DNA from 4 places in the Leuconostoc suionicum genome. Region 4 is predicted to be linked to each of the others. Evidence: riboswitches for the same ligand, from Rfam matches in the RefSeq annotation. Region 4 holds a riboswitch; each other region holds the start of a gene.

What was found. A riboswitch is a leader RNA that binds a small molecule or an ion and turns the genes downstream of it on or off. The one in region 4 is predicted to bind thiamine pyrophosphate.
Region 1: another riboswitch for thiamine pyrophosphate. It lies ahead of thiM (hydroxyethylthiazole kinase); the one in region 4 lies ahead of tenA (thiaminase II).
Region 2: another riboswitch for thiamine pyrophosphate. It lies ahead of A6B45_RS03780 (ECF transporter S component); the one in region 4 lies ahead of tenA (thiaminase II).
Region 3: another riboswitch for thiamine pyrophosphate. It lies ahead of thiW (energy coupling factor transporter S component ThiW); the one in region 4 lies ahead of tenA (thiaminase II).

What each region holds. Positions count from the first base shown of each region.
Region 1 is NZ_CP015247.1:435,793-440,011, forward strand. Features, by position in the region: gene A6B45_RS02380 (branched-chain amino acid ABC transporter permease) at 1-248, shown strand, start outside; gene A6B45_RS02385 (ABC transporter ATP-binding protein) at 220-1,005, shown strand; gene A6B45_RS02390 (ABC transporter ATP-binding protein) at 1,002-1,715, shown strand; TPP riboswitch at 1,753-1,843, shown strand; gene thiM (hydroxyethylthiazole kinase) at 1,991-2,770, shown strand; gene thiD (bifunctional hydroxymethylpyrimidine kinase/phosphomethylpyrimidine kinase) at 2,763-3,596, shown strand; gene thiE (thiamine phosphate synthase) at 3,589-4,219, shown strand, end outside.
Region 2 is NZ_CP015247.1:735,399-739,617, reverse strand. Features, by position in the region: gene A6B45_RS03790 (Nif3-like dinuclear metal center hexameric protein) at 1-612, opposite strand, end outside; gene A6B45_RS03785 (tRNA (adenine(22)-N(1))-methyltransferase) at 609-1,298, opposite strand; TPP riboswitch at 1,549-1,638, shown strand; gene A6B45_RS03780 (ECF transporter S component) at 1,918-2,499, shown strand; gene A6B45_RS03775 (thiamine-binding protein) at 2,496-2,789, shown strand; gene A6B45_RS03770 (energy-coupling factor ABC transporter ATP-binding protein) at 2,820-4,193, shown strand; gene A6B45_RS03765 (energy-coupling factor transporter transmembrane component T family protein) at 4,190-4,219, shown strand, end outside.
Region 3 is NZ_CP015247.1:926,901-931,119, reverse strand. Features, by position in the region: gene A6B45_RS04580 (NADPH-dependent F420 reductase) at 4-570, opposite strand; gene A6B45_RS04575 (hydroxyethylthiazole kinase) at 761-1,579, opposite strand; gene thiW (energy coupling factor transporter S component ThiW) at 1,587-2,096, opposite strand; TPP riboswitch at 2,333-2,432, opposite strand; TPP riboswitch at 2,515-2,604, opposite strand; gene celB (PTS cellobiose transporter subunit IIC) at 2,780-4,114, opposite strand; gene A6B45_RS04560 (sugar transporter) at 4,132-4,219, opposite strand, start outside.
Region 4 is NZ_CP015247.1:1,497,272-1,501,490, forward strand. Features, by position in the region: gene A6B45_RS07450 (ABC transporter ATP-binding protein) at 1-809, opposite strand, end outside; gene A6B45_RS07455 (ECF transporter S component) at 823-1,413, opposite strand; TPP riboswitch at 1,537-1,626, opposite strand; TPP riboswitch at 1,755-1,857, shown strand; gene tenA (thiaminase II) at 1,929-2,633, shown strand; gene hisC (histidinol-phosphate transaminase) at 2,673-3,746, opposite strand; gene hisE (phosphoribosyl-ATP diphosphatase) at 3,730-4,074, opposite strand; gene hisI (phosphoribosyl-AMP cyclohydrolase) at 4,099-4,219, opposite strand, start outside.

The DNA.
Region 1 (4,219 bases), 970 kb from region 4:
TAATCATTATTGTAATCGGTGGGATTGGTTCAATGAGTGGAACAGTTGTGACAGCAATTGCGTTAGGTGTGTTAGACACAATGTTACAAAATTTTGGTTCCTTGCGTATGGTCATCTACGCTGTTATTTTAATTGCTGTGATGCTGGTTAGACCTCAAGGTATTTTTGGTAGTCGAGAACTATCATTAAAGAAATGGTTATTTGATGAAGGAGACGGACATGGTTCAGACAATACTGAAAACGCGTGATTTAAGTATCCGTTTTGGAGGTGTAACTGCTGTTGATTGTGTTAATATTGAAGCTGCCGAAAATGAGTTAATTGGTTTAATTGGGCCAAATGGTGCGGGCAAAACCACATTATTTAATTTGCTGACGGGTGTATATTCACCTAGTGAGGGAGAAGTACTCCTGTTTGATGGGCAGCAGTTAGCTAATGTCAATCGTCAATCTCCCGCAAAGCGTGCTCGATTAGGTGTTGCGCGCACTTTTCAAAATATTCGCTTGTTTGGAAGTCGAACAGTATTAGAGAATGTTATGATTGCTATGAATTCTAGTACTCAGGCACATGTATTCAGTTCATTGTTTCGTTTACCTTCATTTTATAAAAATGAAGAGCAACTAAAAAACGAGGCTCGTAAGCTGTTAAGTATTTTTGATATGCTTGAAGTACAGGATACGTTGGCAACAAACTTACCATATGGGCAACAACGACGTTTAGAAATTGTTCGGGCATTGGCCACAAAACCTAAAATCTTATTTTTAGATGAGCCAGCAGCAGGTATGAATCCACAAGAAACGGCTGACTTAACACGTCTAATTAAACAAGTTCAACAAGAGTTTAAGATGACCATTATTTTAATTGAACACGATATGAATCTTGTTATGGATGTCAGTGAGCGATTATATGTATTAGAGTACGGTAAGTTATTAGCCAGTGGCACACCATTAGAAATACAGCAGAATGCCGATGTAATCCGTGCATATTTGGGAGAAAATAACGAATGAGTGTATTACTGACAGTTGAAAATTTAAACGTAAGTTATGGTGCTATTAAAGCGGTACAAGACGTTAACTTTGTGGTGAACAATAACGAAATCGTATCACTAATTGGTGCTAATGGCGCTGGGAAAACTACAATTTTACGTACGATTTCAGGCTTAGAAAACCCCACTAAAGGACGTATTTTATTTGAAAATCAAAACCTATTAACTATGAATTCAGAGCGAATTGTCTCAAGTGGAGTTGCTCAAGTGCCAGAAGGACGGCGCGTGTTTTCTGGCATGACTGTTCAAGAAAACCTACAGTTAGGTGCTTTTACTCGAAGCAAGGGCATTAACTTGAAAGATGAATATGCACTTATTTACGATCAGTTTCCAATTTTAAAGGAAAGACGTAATCAAGATGCGGCGACTTTATCTGGTGGCGAGCAACAAATGCTAGCCATGGGACGCGCATTAATGGCACAACCAAAATTATTATTGTTGGATGAACCTTCCATGGGCTTGGCACCGCTATTTATTGAGAAAATTTTTGATATTATTAAAAATGTTAATGCACAAGGAATGACAGTATTAGTAATCGAACAAAATGCGAATCAAGCGCTAAAAATTGCGGATCGCGGCTATGTTTTGGAAAGTGGAAAAATTACGATGACAGGTACGGGAGCAGATTTACTTGCATCAGATGACGTGCGCAAAGCATACTTAGGCGGTTGATTATTCGTATGGATTCAGGTACACTGAAGTAGAATTAAATAAATATCTGGGGTGCCCAAGCTGGCTGAGAGATACCCATTGAACCTGATTACGGTAATTCGTGCGAAGGAAGATTATAATAATGAACTATTCTAGTGTATAAATATGCCTATTTAGCCGTTAACTAATCTTTTCTGATAGTTAGCGGTTTTTTTATTCATTAATGTTAACTTTAAAATTGACGAAGATATTTGTTTAAAAACACGCAGCCAAACAAGAAAAAAAGGAATTTGATCATGAATATTACAGATGTTAGAACGAAATCACCTCTTGTCCTTACTTATGCAAATTTTGTTACACCACAATTTGTAGCTAATGTAGTTAATGTTGTTGGTGCCTCACCGTTAATGAGTCGCGAGCTAGCAGAATTTAAGGAATTAGCCGGAATTGCCAATGCGGTGATTATTAACACGGGTACGCTTCAAAAAGTAGAAATTAACGATATTATTAAACTTTCTCAGGAAGCATACCAATTAGGCAAACCAGTCATATTAGATCCGGTTGCTGTATCAGTTCCATTTAGGTCTCAAGCCATTACACAATTTTTATCATCTGGTCATGTTGATGTTATTCGTGGCAATGCAGCCGAAATTGCTTGGTTTGCCGATATTGATTTTGCCAGTCAGGGTATTGATGCTACTGGAAAAGGTGACGTAATTGAAATTGCACAGCGTGCCGCCCACAAAACAGGTGCAGTGATTGCGCTAAGCGGGGCTTGTGACGTTGTCAGTGATGGTCAATACACACAAACACTTGATATAAATGTGGAACAATTATCTTCTATTGTAGGGACAGGAGATGCCTTATCATCATTAATTGGCGCGTTTATTGCTGATGGGCTAAAGGTTCCTAATGTGATGAATGCAATGGCTACATTCAAACTTGCTGGACAAAAAGCCGCTACAAAAACGAATCGACCAGGTTCTTTTACAAATCAGTTATTAGATGAACTATTTGTTATTGATAATATCGATGTTCAAAATTTTATGGAGAAAAGTGTGCTCAATCATGGTTAATAAAACACCCCAAGTTTTAACAATTGCTGGTATGGATAGTAGTGGTGGCGCTGGAGTTAGCGCTGATTTAAAGACGTTTGCCGCCCAAGGTGTTTATGGCGCTAATGTGATTGTTGCTCTAACAGCACAAAACACAATGGGGGTACAGCAGGTTTCGATGACCTCCCCATCTATGATCCATGCCCAATTAAAATCAGTGGTTGATGACTTAAAAATAAGTGCTGTAAAAAGTGGCATGCTTGGTGATGTGCCCACAGTAGAAGCAGTTGCTGAATTTTTACAACAAGCAGATTTTGGCGACTATATATTAGATCCTGTAATGGTTGCTAAGGGAGGCGCTCACTTATTGAGTGACGAGGCTATAGTTGCTATTAAGTCTAGTTTGATACCGTTGGCAACGCTCATTACGCCTAATATGCCAGAAGCTGAAGTCTTAAGTGGGTCAAACATTACTAACCATGAAGATGTGATGCAATCAGCTTCAAAGATACAACAATTAGGAGTTGAAAACGTACTATTAAAAGGTGGGCATGCCTCTGGAAAAGATGTTTATGACTATATTCTATTGGCTGATGGTAGTCATTTTTGGCTTAAAAGTTCACGGGTAGATACAATTAGAACGCACGGTACAGGGGATACAATTTCTGCGGCAATTACAGCACGTTTAGCTTTGGGAGATGATATGAAAAAGGCTATTATTTATGCAAAAGCTTATGTTGATGCTACCATTCGTGAGGGTATTGATGTTGGGCATGGGCATGGACCACTTAATCACCAGGCAAGAGTGGCTGACAGGCATTTTCCAGAGGTGCTAGAAAATGTTTGATTCGAGCATATTAGTAAATTATTTTGTATTAGGAACTCAGGACACTAACGGAGAGAGACATTTTTTTGAAGTCTTAGAGGAAGCTCTGCAATCGAAAATCAGCGTGTTTCAATATCGAGAAAAAGGTCAACTAGCTTTAAGTGGATCAGAGAAATTACGAGTAGCCAAAAAAGTCCGGCAGCTAACAGCTGACTACCATGTACCATTGATTATTGATGATGATATTCAACTAGCACATGAAATTGGTGCAGAGGGCGTTCATTTTGGGCAAAAAGACGGCGATATCATCAATAATATTCAATTAGCTGGGAGTCTAGCTGTTGGGGTATCGGTGTCTAACGACAGCCAGTATAAAAGAATAGAGAATATTGAAGGGATTGATTATATCGGAATTGGTCCTGTTTTTCCGACGGTAAGCAAATCTGATGCAAATCCAGAGATTGGGCTTGAAGGGTTACAATATTTGACAAGTAAAAGTAAATGGCCAAGTGTGGCAATCGGTGGAATATCGGAAATAAATTTACCATCTGTTTTATCTACGGGTGTCAACGGTGCTGCTGTAATCAGTATGATTAGTCAAAGTGCAAATATAAGCGCTACCTTAAAATATTGGCGTTCTTTAC
Region 2 (4,219 bases), 760 kb from region 4:
GACATCGGCTGTGACGTAGGCATCAGCTCCTGCTTGTTGCGCAACCCGCCACCAACGGCCTCCATCTCCACCTAGCACAGCGATCTTTTGAATTGGCTTTGTCACATCGTTAGCGATAACGCGCACTGCTTGAACTTGAAACAAATCACGAATTTTCACAGCGTATTCTTGTACAGAAATTGGTTGCACTAATTGTCCAATCCTGCCAAGACCCGTTCTCTTATCTACATTTGGTACCAGAGGCACTGCATTTTGAATACCAAGTGCTTCAGCCAACCAATCATTCATGCCACCTTGTGCGCTGTCCATATTAGTATGTGAAGCATAAACAACAATATGGTGTTGAATCAAATCTGCATACATTCGATTTTGAGGCTGTGATAGGTCTAGATTTTTTGCCGGAAAGAACATGACCTCATGGTGTGCCCATATAAAATCGACCTGATTGTCAATTGCCTCTTGAACCACTTCTGGGCGAACGTCAAGGGCTGTCATTACTCGATGCACAGGCTGTTTAGGATCACCAATTTGCAGTCCTGTAGGGTCACCCTCCTCAGCTAATTGTTTAGGTGCAAAAAGCTCAATCTTGTTAATTAACTCTTGTGCAATCACTTGATAACCTCCTGAATTTGCTGATATTTGTTTTTCCACTCTTGATAAATAGGTGAATCCGCTTTCCCAGCAAATTCAAGATTTTCAAAAATTGTGTCGATGCGATCCAATTCTTTCTGCCATTTAGCAACAAAAACTGATGTTTTTTGCTTTCGCAAGACCGGACCAAATTTTTTATCAAGGCTTGATAAACTTTGAGTGCCCTCTGTTGCAACCATAATTTCGTAAAAATGGTTATCCTCTTGTTCAATAACCTCATCGTTAATTTTATACTGATGGTTGTTTAGCCATGTTCGCACAATGTGCTCATCGGTATTAGGTTGTAGTATAAGCGTTTCAAATCGTTTGGCTTTTGAAAATCCCGCTTCTAATATGTCTGTAATTAAGACACCGCCCATACCAGCGATTGTGACCGTATCAATATGATCCTCATCTTTAATTGCCGCTAATCCATTCGCCAATCTCGCCTCAAGTTGCGTGGTTAACGATCTTCGAACAATTTCGTGCTGCGCATTTTCGTAAGGCCCTTTAGCAACCTCACCAGCAATTGCAAACGAAATTTTGTTATTGATTAATAGATTAGCAGGTAAATAGGCGTGATCAGAGCCAATATCGGCTAACCTTGCGCCTTTGGGTACAAATGAAGCCACAGCTGCAAGCCGTGGTGAAAGATGAATACTGTCCATTTTCTATCCTTAGAGTTGTTTTTTTACTCATTTTAGTATAACAAATAAGTCAATATCTCGCTGATATCATGTACTTTTAATTAATAAGGGCCACAAGTTACATCATACTCACATTTCTTAATTAAAAGCATTAGAATGTTAGAAAATATAACATTATTTAGTAATTAAATTCTACAGCATACGAATAGTTTGCACGATAATTTGTCCTGTGTTACACTCTATGCGTGAGCTTTTCACAAATAACTGAAAACACCAAAATCTGGGGTGCCGCCGCGCTGAGATAAAACCCATTATACCTGATCTAGATAATACTAGCGTAGGGAGATTTACTTGAAAATGTATTAATGAAATGACATATTTTGACAGTACTATGTTTTGTGACGTCATCACTATAATATGTGATGATGAAATAATACAAGTTTGTTAAGTATCGTTTCTTCATTGAGATTATGACCACAATTTTTCAAGCCAGTCTTCCTTGTGAAGCCTGGCTTTTTCTAATTACACCCGATTTTGCGGTGATTTCGGTTACATCAATTATTAACCAATAAGTCATGAAAACAGTTGTATATCTCATACTCTTATTGGTTAATATCGGAAATTTTAGGAGGTTTTGCAAATGTCTGCAAACAAATGGTCACTTCGCGATGTTATCTTCATCGCACTAATCGGTGTGTTTTTTGGATTTATATTTTGGGCTTGGGCATTTGGCTATAATGTCATCGCTGCCTTTTTAACACCATTCGGATTAAGCGCATATGCTAATGATGCAACATTGGGTCCTTGGCTAATGGCTGGTCCTATGGCTGGGTTCATTTTACGTCGTCCCGGTGCATCTATTGTGGGTGAAACACTTGCCGGCACAATTGAAATGGTCTTTGGTTCTCAATGGGGTGTCATGAATGTTGTCGCTGCATTAATCCAAGGTTTTGGTACCGAACTTGGATTTGCTGTATTTGGCTACCGTCGTTGGGACAAAACGAGTTTGTCAATGTCTGTCATCACAGTTACTGTTGTGACATTTATTTGGGACCTGTTCCGTAATGGTTATGCCGATTACTCATTTGGTTTGTTGATTGGATTATTCATTACTCGCCTCATTTCAGCAGCTATTTTTGCAGGAGTTATCGTTTACTTCACACAAAAATTGGTTGCTAAATCAGGTATTCTAGAAGTTAATAAAAACGAGGTGGTCTCATGATATCAAGCATTGCAGTCCAAGTATTACCAATGACAGCTGACACAGAAGAAGTCATTCGCATAGTTGATCATGTGATTGCTTATATCAACAAGAGTGGTGTCAACTATCAGGTAGGTGCTTTTGAATCAACTCTTGAAGGTGATTACGATCAACTAATGGATATTTTAAAAAATCTGCCCAAGGTTGCAGCACAAATTAGTGACATTCCCGTCATGGTATACAGCAAAATAAACATGGCTACAGATTCTGATGTTTTAACCATTGCAAAGAAAACAGATAAATATAAATAAGCGGAGTTTCCGCGTACATAGGAAATTATTATGGTTACTCATTTAAAACATGTCAGTTTGTCATATGGCAATACAAAAATACTTGATGACACCACCATGTCAATATCTCACAATAGTTTTAACCTACTAATCGGTCCATCTGGTTCTGGAAAATCAACCCTTCTCCGAATATTTGCAGGATTATATCCCCAACTAAAAGGTGAAGTACTTGTGAATGATCAATCAGTTACCACATTACCAGCTAACGAGAAAGCTAAAGTCGTCGGCTTTTTATTTCAAGATCCAGACACCCAATTTGTTATGAAAACACCACTGGATGAATTGATTTTCACTTTAGAAAACTTGCAAGTTCATCCTTCTGATATCAAGCAACGTGCAACGCACGCTCTAGAATTTGTTGGTATCTCAGACTTAACCCATCAAGACATTAACACCTTATCAGGTGGTGAGAAGCAAAAAGTTGCATTAGCTATCATTGTTGCAATGCAAAGTGATTTCTTATTATTGGACGAACCGTTTGCAAATGTGGATAGCCAATCTCGCCAGGATCTATTAGCTAAATTAAAAGATTTACAAAAACAGGGACAAACCACTATATTAATCACTGATCACGATTTACACGGGTACGAACCACTTGTTGATCATGTGTGGGAAATACACCACAAAAAAGTAGCAACTGTTAGTAACTTTCAAAATCGTATCTTACCGGAACAAAATGTTCACCTGCAATTACCTAAAGAAGGTGTTTTGCAATTAAAAAATTTTGAACTTTTAGTGGGGCAACGTCAATTAATTAGTATTTCCGATTTACCTTTGGCCCCCAGTGGAATTACACTCTTCACCGGAGCAAATGGCACAGGAAAGTCATCCCTTTTCAATGCTCTCACTCGTCTAAAATCCTACCAAGGTGACATTTTGTTTATGGACCAAAATATCAAAAAATTTAATGCTGCCAAATATGCAAAACAAGTAGCATTGATATTTCAAAATGCAGAACGGCAATTTTTACGAATGACGATTCGTGAGGAAATCGCGTTGAGCATGCAACATGCACAACAACCAGAAAAATGGTCCGAAAAAGTCATTACTCGTTACTTAGAGCGCTTAAACTTGGATGGGCTACAGGATCATGTCGTTTACCAGCTCTCTGGCGGGCAAAAGAAAAAAGTTCAACTCTTGGTGATGTTAATTGTTGGCACACCAATATTATTGTTAGACGAACCTATTGCTGGTCTGGACACAGATTCTGTTCGTGTTGTAGGCGAAATTTTACGAGAAATCGCAGACATTGGACGACAACGTTTTATTATTATTAGTCATCAACTAGATCAGCTACGCCCAATCATTGATTATCATTTGCATCTATCTAATCAAACTTTACAATATATGGAGCATTTTTTATGAATCCAAGTGTTAAATTTCTACTTATA
Region 3 (4,219 bases), 570 kb from region 4:
AATTTACTTAGTAACTGAAAAGCCACCTGTCCAGCCAATTTGTTCACTAGCTGCCAAGGTCATCTGTAGAAAGCCAGTTGCTTCTAATTCGCGAGCTCGATTAAGTTGACCCGCATCAAGAACATTTAAATCGCTATCATTCAAAGCCTCGATAAATAGCTCCTTCCCTTCATCATTTCCTGCTACCAAAACGGTTGTTGTATTTTCACCAATCGTTCCACTTTGTAGCGTAGCAGCAAAATTTGTATTAAATGCCTTAAGTACTATGCTATCTGGCAACTTATTTTGTAGTTCTTCTGCTGCTGAACTATCAGCGGGAACAACTAATTCATTCCATGTCTCAAAGTTCAAGGGATTTGTTATATCAACAACAACTTTTCCTTTTAATTCTTGTTTGTATTGTTGAGCGATTGTGTCTAAAGCAGGATAAGGCACAGCCAAAATAACTAATTCACTAAGGCTCGTAGCTGTACCCTCTGAAGTTAAATAGTTGACATCATTGCCAGCTTTTTCAAAATTAGCTCCGATTGCCTGTCCCATATTGCCTTTACCAAAAATTGTTACTTTCATGATAGAACCTCATTTCCATAATTATTTGTTTTGTTCACTATAATAACTATAATACGTTTGCAAACTAATTGATAGTAGGCAGTTTATAGTTAGTAGATATATATTAGTAACCTATTGGTATATTAATACTTTATATCAATAACATGCTTTTATGCTTAACATTTCATTGACTTAATTGCTATTTTTTTAATCATGAATATTTAATGTTAAACACCCATTGCGGATCATTGCACAACAAATCAATTTGGTTAAGAACTTCTCGTCTAAAGTTTTCCATTCCTCCGTTTGTTAGTAACAGTGCTTTTTCAGCTGCTATATTGAGGTAGCTAATTGCAAATTGACTGGCAACCCATGGATCTTTACCGACCCCGAGAAGTGTAGTTATCATTGCGCCAACCATGTCTCCTGTCCCAACAAACTTATTCAATTCATCGACGCCATTGTTTAAAATAAGGTGTTTATCATTTTGAACAATGACATCCTTTTTTCCTGTTGCCAGAAACACAGTATCGGCATAATCCGTTGTTATTTGTTTCAAAGAAAAAATGAGATCTTTTAACGCTTGATCATGCTGATCAGAGCTAGTACCATCAATACCTTTTGCTAACGATGGTAGGCCGACAAATCTTCTAATTTCTGAAGTATTTCCTTTGATAACCGTTGGATGATTATGTGCCATAGCAATTCCTAACTTTGTTCGTTCATTAGTAATACCATAGCCTACTAGATCCACAACAGTCGGTTTTTTAGTCATATCTGTTAAAGAGCTAGCTTGACGGAGACTTTGTTCGTGTGACTCATTAAGTCGGCCCATATTTAGTAGTAATGCATCTGTTGACTCAAATAATGACGAAAACTCACGGGTATCACTACTCATAATAGGTTTACCACCAAGATACAATATAGTATTAGCCACCGTTTCTAACGTAATATCATTGATTATGCAATGTACTAACGGCGGCTTTTGCAAAGGTAAAATTGATTTAATTTTTATTAATTCATTTTTCATAGCTACGCTACCCAACAAACATTCCTTGAATTTCTTTAAAGGAATTGATTTTTAGCAAATTTCCTAAAACAAAATAAGTGATTACTGATCCAATTATAGTTGCACCCACAAAACGAGGTGTATACACAAACCAGTACAAGTTTTGTTGTTGTCCAGTAAACCAGACCATCACCGGAACTGAAATTAACGATCCTATAATTCCAGTCCCAAGAAATTCTCCAAACATTGACCAATACATATTTCGGCCATACTTATACAAGATACCTGCACCGAAGGCGCCAAAGATTGAACCAGTCAAAGCCAATGGGGGTATACCTAACATTAGCATTCTTATTATTCCAGTGACTACTGCCATAACAACTGCATATACTGGTCCTAGAATTACACCAGCAATAATATTCATGACACTGGACATTGGTGCCATTCCTTCAATTCTAAAAATTGGAGATAACACGATATCTAGCGCTATCATAATTGTAACGACCATTATTTTTGTTAACTTAACATTTTTATTCATTATGATTTCCTTTTTAATATTCCATTGTATTTTTATATTTTAATGATTGTGTTAATTTCGATTAGAGCATAGTTAAACCACCATCTATGAATAGACATTGGCGGTCATATTATTTGCAAGCTCTCAGGCCAGAAATACAGCTGAACCTGCCACATCATAATCAAATTCCTTTCCCAATAAAAAAAGTGCCCTTAAATACATAAAAAAGGACACTTTTGACAACAGTACATGTCGTTATCAAATATTGGTCACTTTCCTACGCTAGTATTAACTAGATCAGGTTCAAAGGGACCGATATACATCATCTCAGTCTTTGCGACGCCCCTAGTGATTATTATTCATTTTTCAAAAAAATCCTTTCAACAAGTCATTTTATGCAATAAAAAAACATTTTCCTCACCTAGAGAAAAATGCTACGTTAAAAAATGTAGCACTTTCCTACGCTGATGTTAATCAGTTCAGGTTCGAAGGGTTCTTCTCAGCCATTTTGGCGCCCCTAGCACAAGCATTATTGTATCATAAATTTTCTATTAAATGTAAGTAATTCATTCTATTTTTCACATAAGTTTATCATTAAGTGATATTCTTACTGATGAAATTTACCTTTCACAAATCAGCCAGTCGAGAATATAAAAAATACCAGTCTGTTACTAAACACAGACCAGTATTTTGATGCCTCGTCATTAAGGCTGTACTTGCGTTTTCCCCTGCTCATCATTGTACAACTTAGTATCATATATTTTGATAAATGGTAAGTAAATAATGAAAGCTATTACAACACAGATTATTGCTAAGACTGCTGCTTTCCAATCAACGGTACTAATAAATGCACCGATTCCGGCTGGGGATGGCCATGGTGCTTGAATAACAATTGGTCGAATGATATGGAAGTTAATGGCTGCATAAGCAACGGAAGCTGTTGCCATTGGTGCCAAGAAAAATGGAATAGCTAGATAAGGATTATAAACAATTGGTAGTCCAAATATTAACGGCTCGTTAATATTGAAAAATGATGGTACGATTGAAGCTCGACCCAAAACTTTGAGCTGTTCGGAACGTGCTAGTAAAGTAATAAATATGCATAATCCAAGTGTCGCACCAGAACCACCTAAGATAGCAAAGGCATTATTAAATTCTCCAGCAAACGGTATGTTAGCCCCATTTGAATTTGCTACCATATTTGCTAAGAAGATAGGCGTAATGAATGCGGAAATAATGTTAGCGCCATGAATACCAACAATCCACAAGGCATGAATCAAGAACTCAATCACCATAATTCCTAGCCAGGTGCTAGTCATGCTTGTGACGAAGCTAAATGGTATTGCAATCATTTTGAAAATGTCAGTACCGAGTAACACTAAGGAACCATTAATACCCAGTACAACAAAAGCAATAACGAAAGTTGGAATTAATGCCGTAAATGATCTTGATACACCTTCCGGTACAGCATCCGGCATTTTAATCGTCCAGTTATGTTTCACACAGAATGAATACAACCAGACTGCTAAAATAGCCATAATAATCGCTGTGAAAATACCACTTGTTCCAACACGGTCGATTGTGCTGGTCATTCTAAATCCGTTGATAACTGTTTCGTCCTTGGATATGGTATTTAGCAGAACAATTTTTCCACCTTTTAAAACCAATTCTGGCAAGCACATAAAGAATGCAAATAGCGATAAGAAGGCACCATTTAATGGCGCTACTTTTAGTTTATCTTCTGTTTGAATAATACGAGTTAATTGAAAACCAATTGCTAAACTAAAATACATGGCTAAGATACCCATGGTTGCTGTGTTGGCAATCATGTACAAATCGCTAAACTTAAAGAATGTTGCATCGAAAAAATCATTTAAAAACGGAAATACTGTCGGTAATATATTCAAAACTAATATCATAGATCCCACAATTGTAAAAGGAATTGAAGCCATACCAGCAGCCATGATAGCCCTCACAATTCTATATTGTGAAACTTTGGTCATTGGTTTCAAAAGCACTTTTTGTAGGAAATTAAACATAGGTCCATTTTCCATAACTATTTCATCTCCTTATTATTTTTAAGAACGGACTGATAGGCTGTCAAACGTGCGTAGTATTTATCGTGATTTGTTGCAATCAAGCCT
Region 4 (4,219 bases):
TCAAAACTGCTATTCTTCAAAATGGATTGCTTACCGTTGTTTACCGTCACATGTGCCATACTAAACACAGACTCATTAAAGTCATTATTAGTAACAATACCATCATTTACATCTTGTTTAAAAAAAGAAGACCAAACTGTAGAATCAACAGGTGCTATATGTCGATTTTCAATACGATATAAATCTGTTATAAGGTTTTCATATCCACTTGTGTCGTGATCTGAAACTAAAATGCCATGCCCCTGATCAACTAATTTTTTTAGCAATACTTGTAACTCCTGTCGATGTTCTGGATCAACGGCCGCAAAAGGTTCATCCAATAAAATAATTTCTGCGCCCATCGCTAATGTTTCAGCTAAAGCAACCTTTTGCAATTCGCCACCTGACAAGTATGAAAGTTCTCGGTGTCGTAGCGATTCAATTCCTACTTCTGATAAAGCAGAATTAATTCTCTTATCAATTTCCTCGGTAGTTAAAGATAAATTTTCTAACGAAAAAATCAATTCATCTTCTACGTGATCCATGGCAAATTGTTGATCTGGATGCTGAAATAGCATGGCAACTTTTTTAGCACGATGGTTCGCTTTGATTTGAGCAATTGACTGATGATTCAAAGACACCTTCTGTGACAATTCGCCGCCATATTTAGGATATAATCCAGCTAAGGCAGTCATCAAAGTTGATTTACCACATCCAGATGAACCAACTAATAATATAAATTGTTCTGGTCTAATCTCGAGTGAAATATCTTCTAAGATAATTTCATCGTCAAATTTAATATCTAAATGATTGGCCTTTAATTCCGTCATACTTTTATTGACCTTATCGATTTGTTTTTAATAATTTAGACTTCTCTAGCAAGTTGACAATCCAGTAAACTAATAGACCGGCAAAAAATGCAATTGAAATCCAGCGAACAATAAACAACCCAACTAGCATACCAAAATTAAATTGTAGATATCCGTCGTGGAATAATGACCAGATGAATGTCACGCATGTTCCGGTAAATGTTGATAAAATCAAACCCATTTTCCAGCTTTTATATCCTGTCAAGGTAAAACCAAGTTCTGATCCGATACCTTGAATAAATCCAGAAATTAGTGTTGCAACACCCCAATAGCCGCCCAACAAGGCTTCTCCAGTGGCGCCAAGCAATTCACCTATTAATCCCGCACCAACACGTTTCAATAAATAACTAGCCAATGGGGCTGCCATCATCCATGGCCCAATAGTGATTGCGATGGTGTATTGGTGTAACCCAAGTGGAACTAAGACAGCATCAAGTGCTGTGTACACTGGATCCATAATAAAATAAATCACACCAAAGGCAATACCAATCAACGCCATTAAAATTACTTCTCGCAAAGACCACTTCCCTTTTGATCCCGCTGTTACTGTTTCTACTTGTTCCATAAACATCTCTCCTCTTGTTTCGAGGTCGTATGTTTCGATAAAATACCTTTTATAGTTATAAGTGTCTATACAAAAAGCCACCAACCACAAAAGAATTTAGTGATTGATGGCATCAAAAAGACATCTTAATCTAACTTATTCTTCCTTCGCAGGTATTAACCTGACAGGTTCAATGGGTATTATCTCAACCTTACGGTACCCCAGATAAAATATTAACTTCGTGGATCAGTATAACCCATTCTAATTTTAAATGCAAAAATTTTTAGCCCATTAACTGAGCTATAAAACCATTTGCAATTTTAATATTTCAGTGCTATGCTAATCTCATTAAAAAAATATATGCTGTCCACTAGGGGTGCCTTCTTGGCTGAGATGATATTACTTATCAATCCCTTCGAACCTGATCTAGTCAATGCTAGCGTAGGAAAGTGGTATTCTTTTTACAAAAGATACTCTTTTTTGCCTAGTCAAGAGAGAGTTTTTTTGTTGGACATGTAAACATTTTAGGAGAAATTATGTTTTCAGAAGAACTGCGCACCCAAGCTGCGCCAATTATGACAGCCATTCATGATCACGCATTTGTTCGTGGCATTGCGGACGGATACGTCCCCCGAGAAGCTTTGATTTTTTACGTCGAACAAGATTTCCAATATCTTAGTGAATTTATCAAAATTTATGCCAATGCCATTACCAAATTAACTGATCGTAATGAAATGAAATTTTTTGCTGATTCAATTGATTTTATTTTAAATAGCGAAATTCATCCCCATCATGTTTTTTGTGAGGTTGCCGGTGTCGAATATGAAAGATTACAACACGCCACGCCAACACCTAAAGCATATCTATACGAATCACATATGTATCGTGCGGCTGACACCGGATCCTTATTAAATATTCTAGCTGCTTTTCAGGCGTGCCCTTGGACCTATAATGAAATTGCAAAAAAACAAGTTCGGGAGAAAGCGAACACAAATGATAACCCATTCAAAAGCTGGATTGATTTTTACGATAATGCAGATGATGATTCGGAAGTTTCACTATCCGACAAAATCTTTGAATGGATAGATCGCTTGGCAGAAAATGCAACAACTCAACAACGCCAACAGGCAAAACAGTTTTTTCTTAAAAGTTGTGAATTAGAATGGCAGTTCTGGGAACAAGCCTACCACCAAGAAGACTGGCGCTTCAAAGATGTATTAAATCAGGCAAACACTTTGTAAGGATATTGATGTAAAGAAGTGAAATTTAATAACACAAAATTATTTGTTTGTAGCTTTCAAAAAAGCCAATTTTAATTCAGCATTGTCTTCTGGTGTACCTAACGCAATACGAATCCACTCAGGATTAAGTCGATCGTTGACTTGGAAACCTTGTTCTAATAATTTTTGACCAACCTTTTTCGTCTCGCCAACCTTTATCCAAATAAAATTAGCCTGTGATTCATAAAACTTAAACTTGTTTTGAGTCAAAAATTCTTGGAACTTTTGGCGCTCTACTTGAAAACGTTGGGCATTTTTCTGTAAGTATTCTTGATCCAATACAGCAGCCGTGCCGCCAGCAATCTGATAGGTTGATAAATTATACGGTAAACGGACTGCTTGCATCGCACTATAAAGGGGATCTTGCATAATGCCATATCCAACACGTAAATTAGCTAGACCGTAAGCCTTTGATAAGGTACGTAGCACAACCAAGTTTGTATACTCAGCTACCAAAGGTGCCATAGTAGCATCAGGTTCATCTACAAAATCATAGTAGGCTTCGTCTACTACTAACGTAATATTTACTGGTAGCTTGTCCAAAAAGCGCTTAATGGAGCTAGTTGTTTCGAATACCCCCGTTGGATTGTTGGGGTTAGCTATCCATACCATAGCGGTTTTATCATCAATAGCATCTAAAATCGCATCAAAATCAACATGCCCATTGTCAACATTAACGGGTATTTTTTTTGTTGTAGACTGTTCGATTTGTGCATGCATCGCATATTCACCAAATGTTGGATTAGGAATAATAATATTTGATCCTGGTTCCAACACAACACGAGTCAACAGCTCAATCAATTCATCTGCGCCAGCGCCAAACACCAAATGTTGTGGATCAACGTGATTTAACTTAGCTACTGCTTCACGTAGTTCTGTCGCTTGCCCATCTGGATAATAACCTAAAATATCATCTGAAACAGCACGTACAGCTTGAGCAACTTTTGGCGATGGACCGTATACAGACTCATTAGCTGATAAGCGAGCTAAATGTTGCAAGCCGTACTTTGCTTTTACAGTTTCTACTGGTAATTCTGCTTGATAAGCTGCTAAAGCTTTAACTGTCTTTTTCATTTTTCTTGTCTCCTCGCCAATCAGCTCGTTCATGCAATAATGATTTTTTTCCTAAACGTGACCCTAATTCATCTTTAATATCATCTAAACTGACACCCTTTTCAACTAATAAGACCATTAAATGAAACAATAAATCTGAAGTTTCATAAATTAACTCTTCATTATTATTTTTGGCGCCGAGAATTACTTCCGTGCTTTCTTCTCCTACTTTTTTTAGGATTTTATCTAATCCTTTTTGATATAGATAATCAGTATAGGATCCTGTTTGGGGATTTTGTTTGCGATCAAGTGCTTGTTCATAAAGTTCTTCAATTGTTTGTTGTGGCATCATTTCTCCTTTTTGGTGTGGTATTTACTCTTTTGGAAAATAACCATCAGTCCATTTATTTGCAATTGTTGCTTGATTAGCGTCTGCTAACCCTTCACCCTTTATCGTGTTAAAAAAACATGAGTAAGCATTAGTATGACACGCT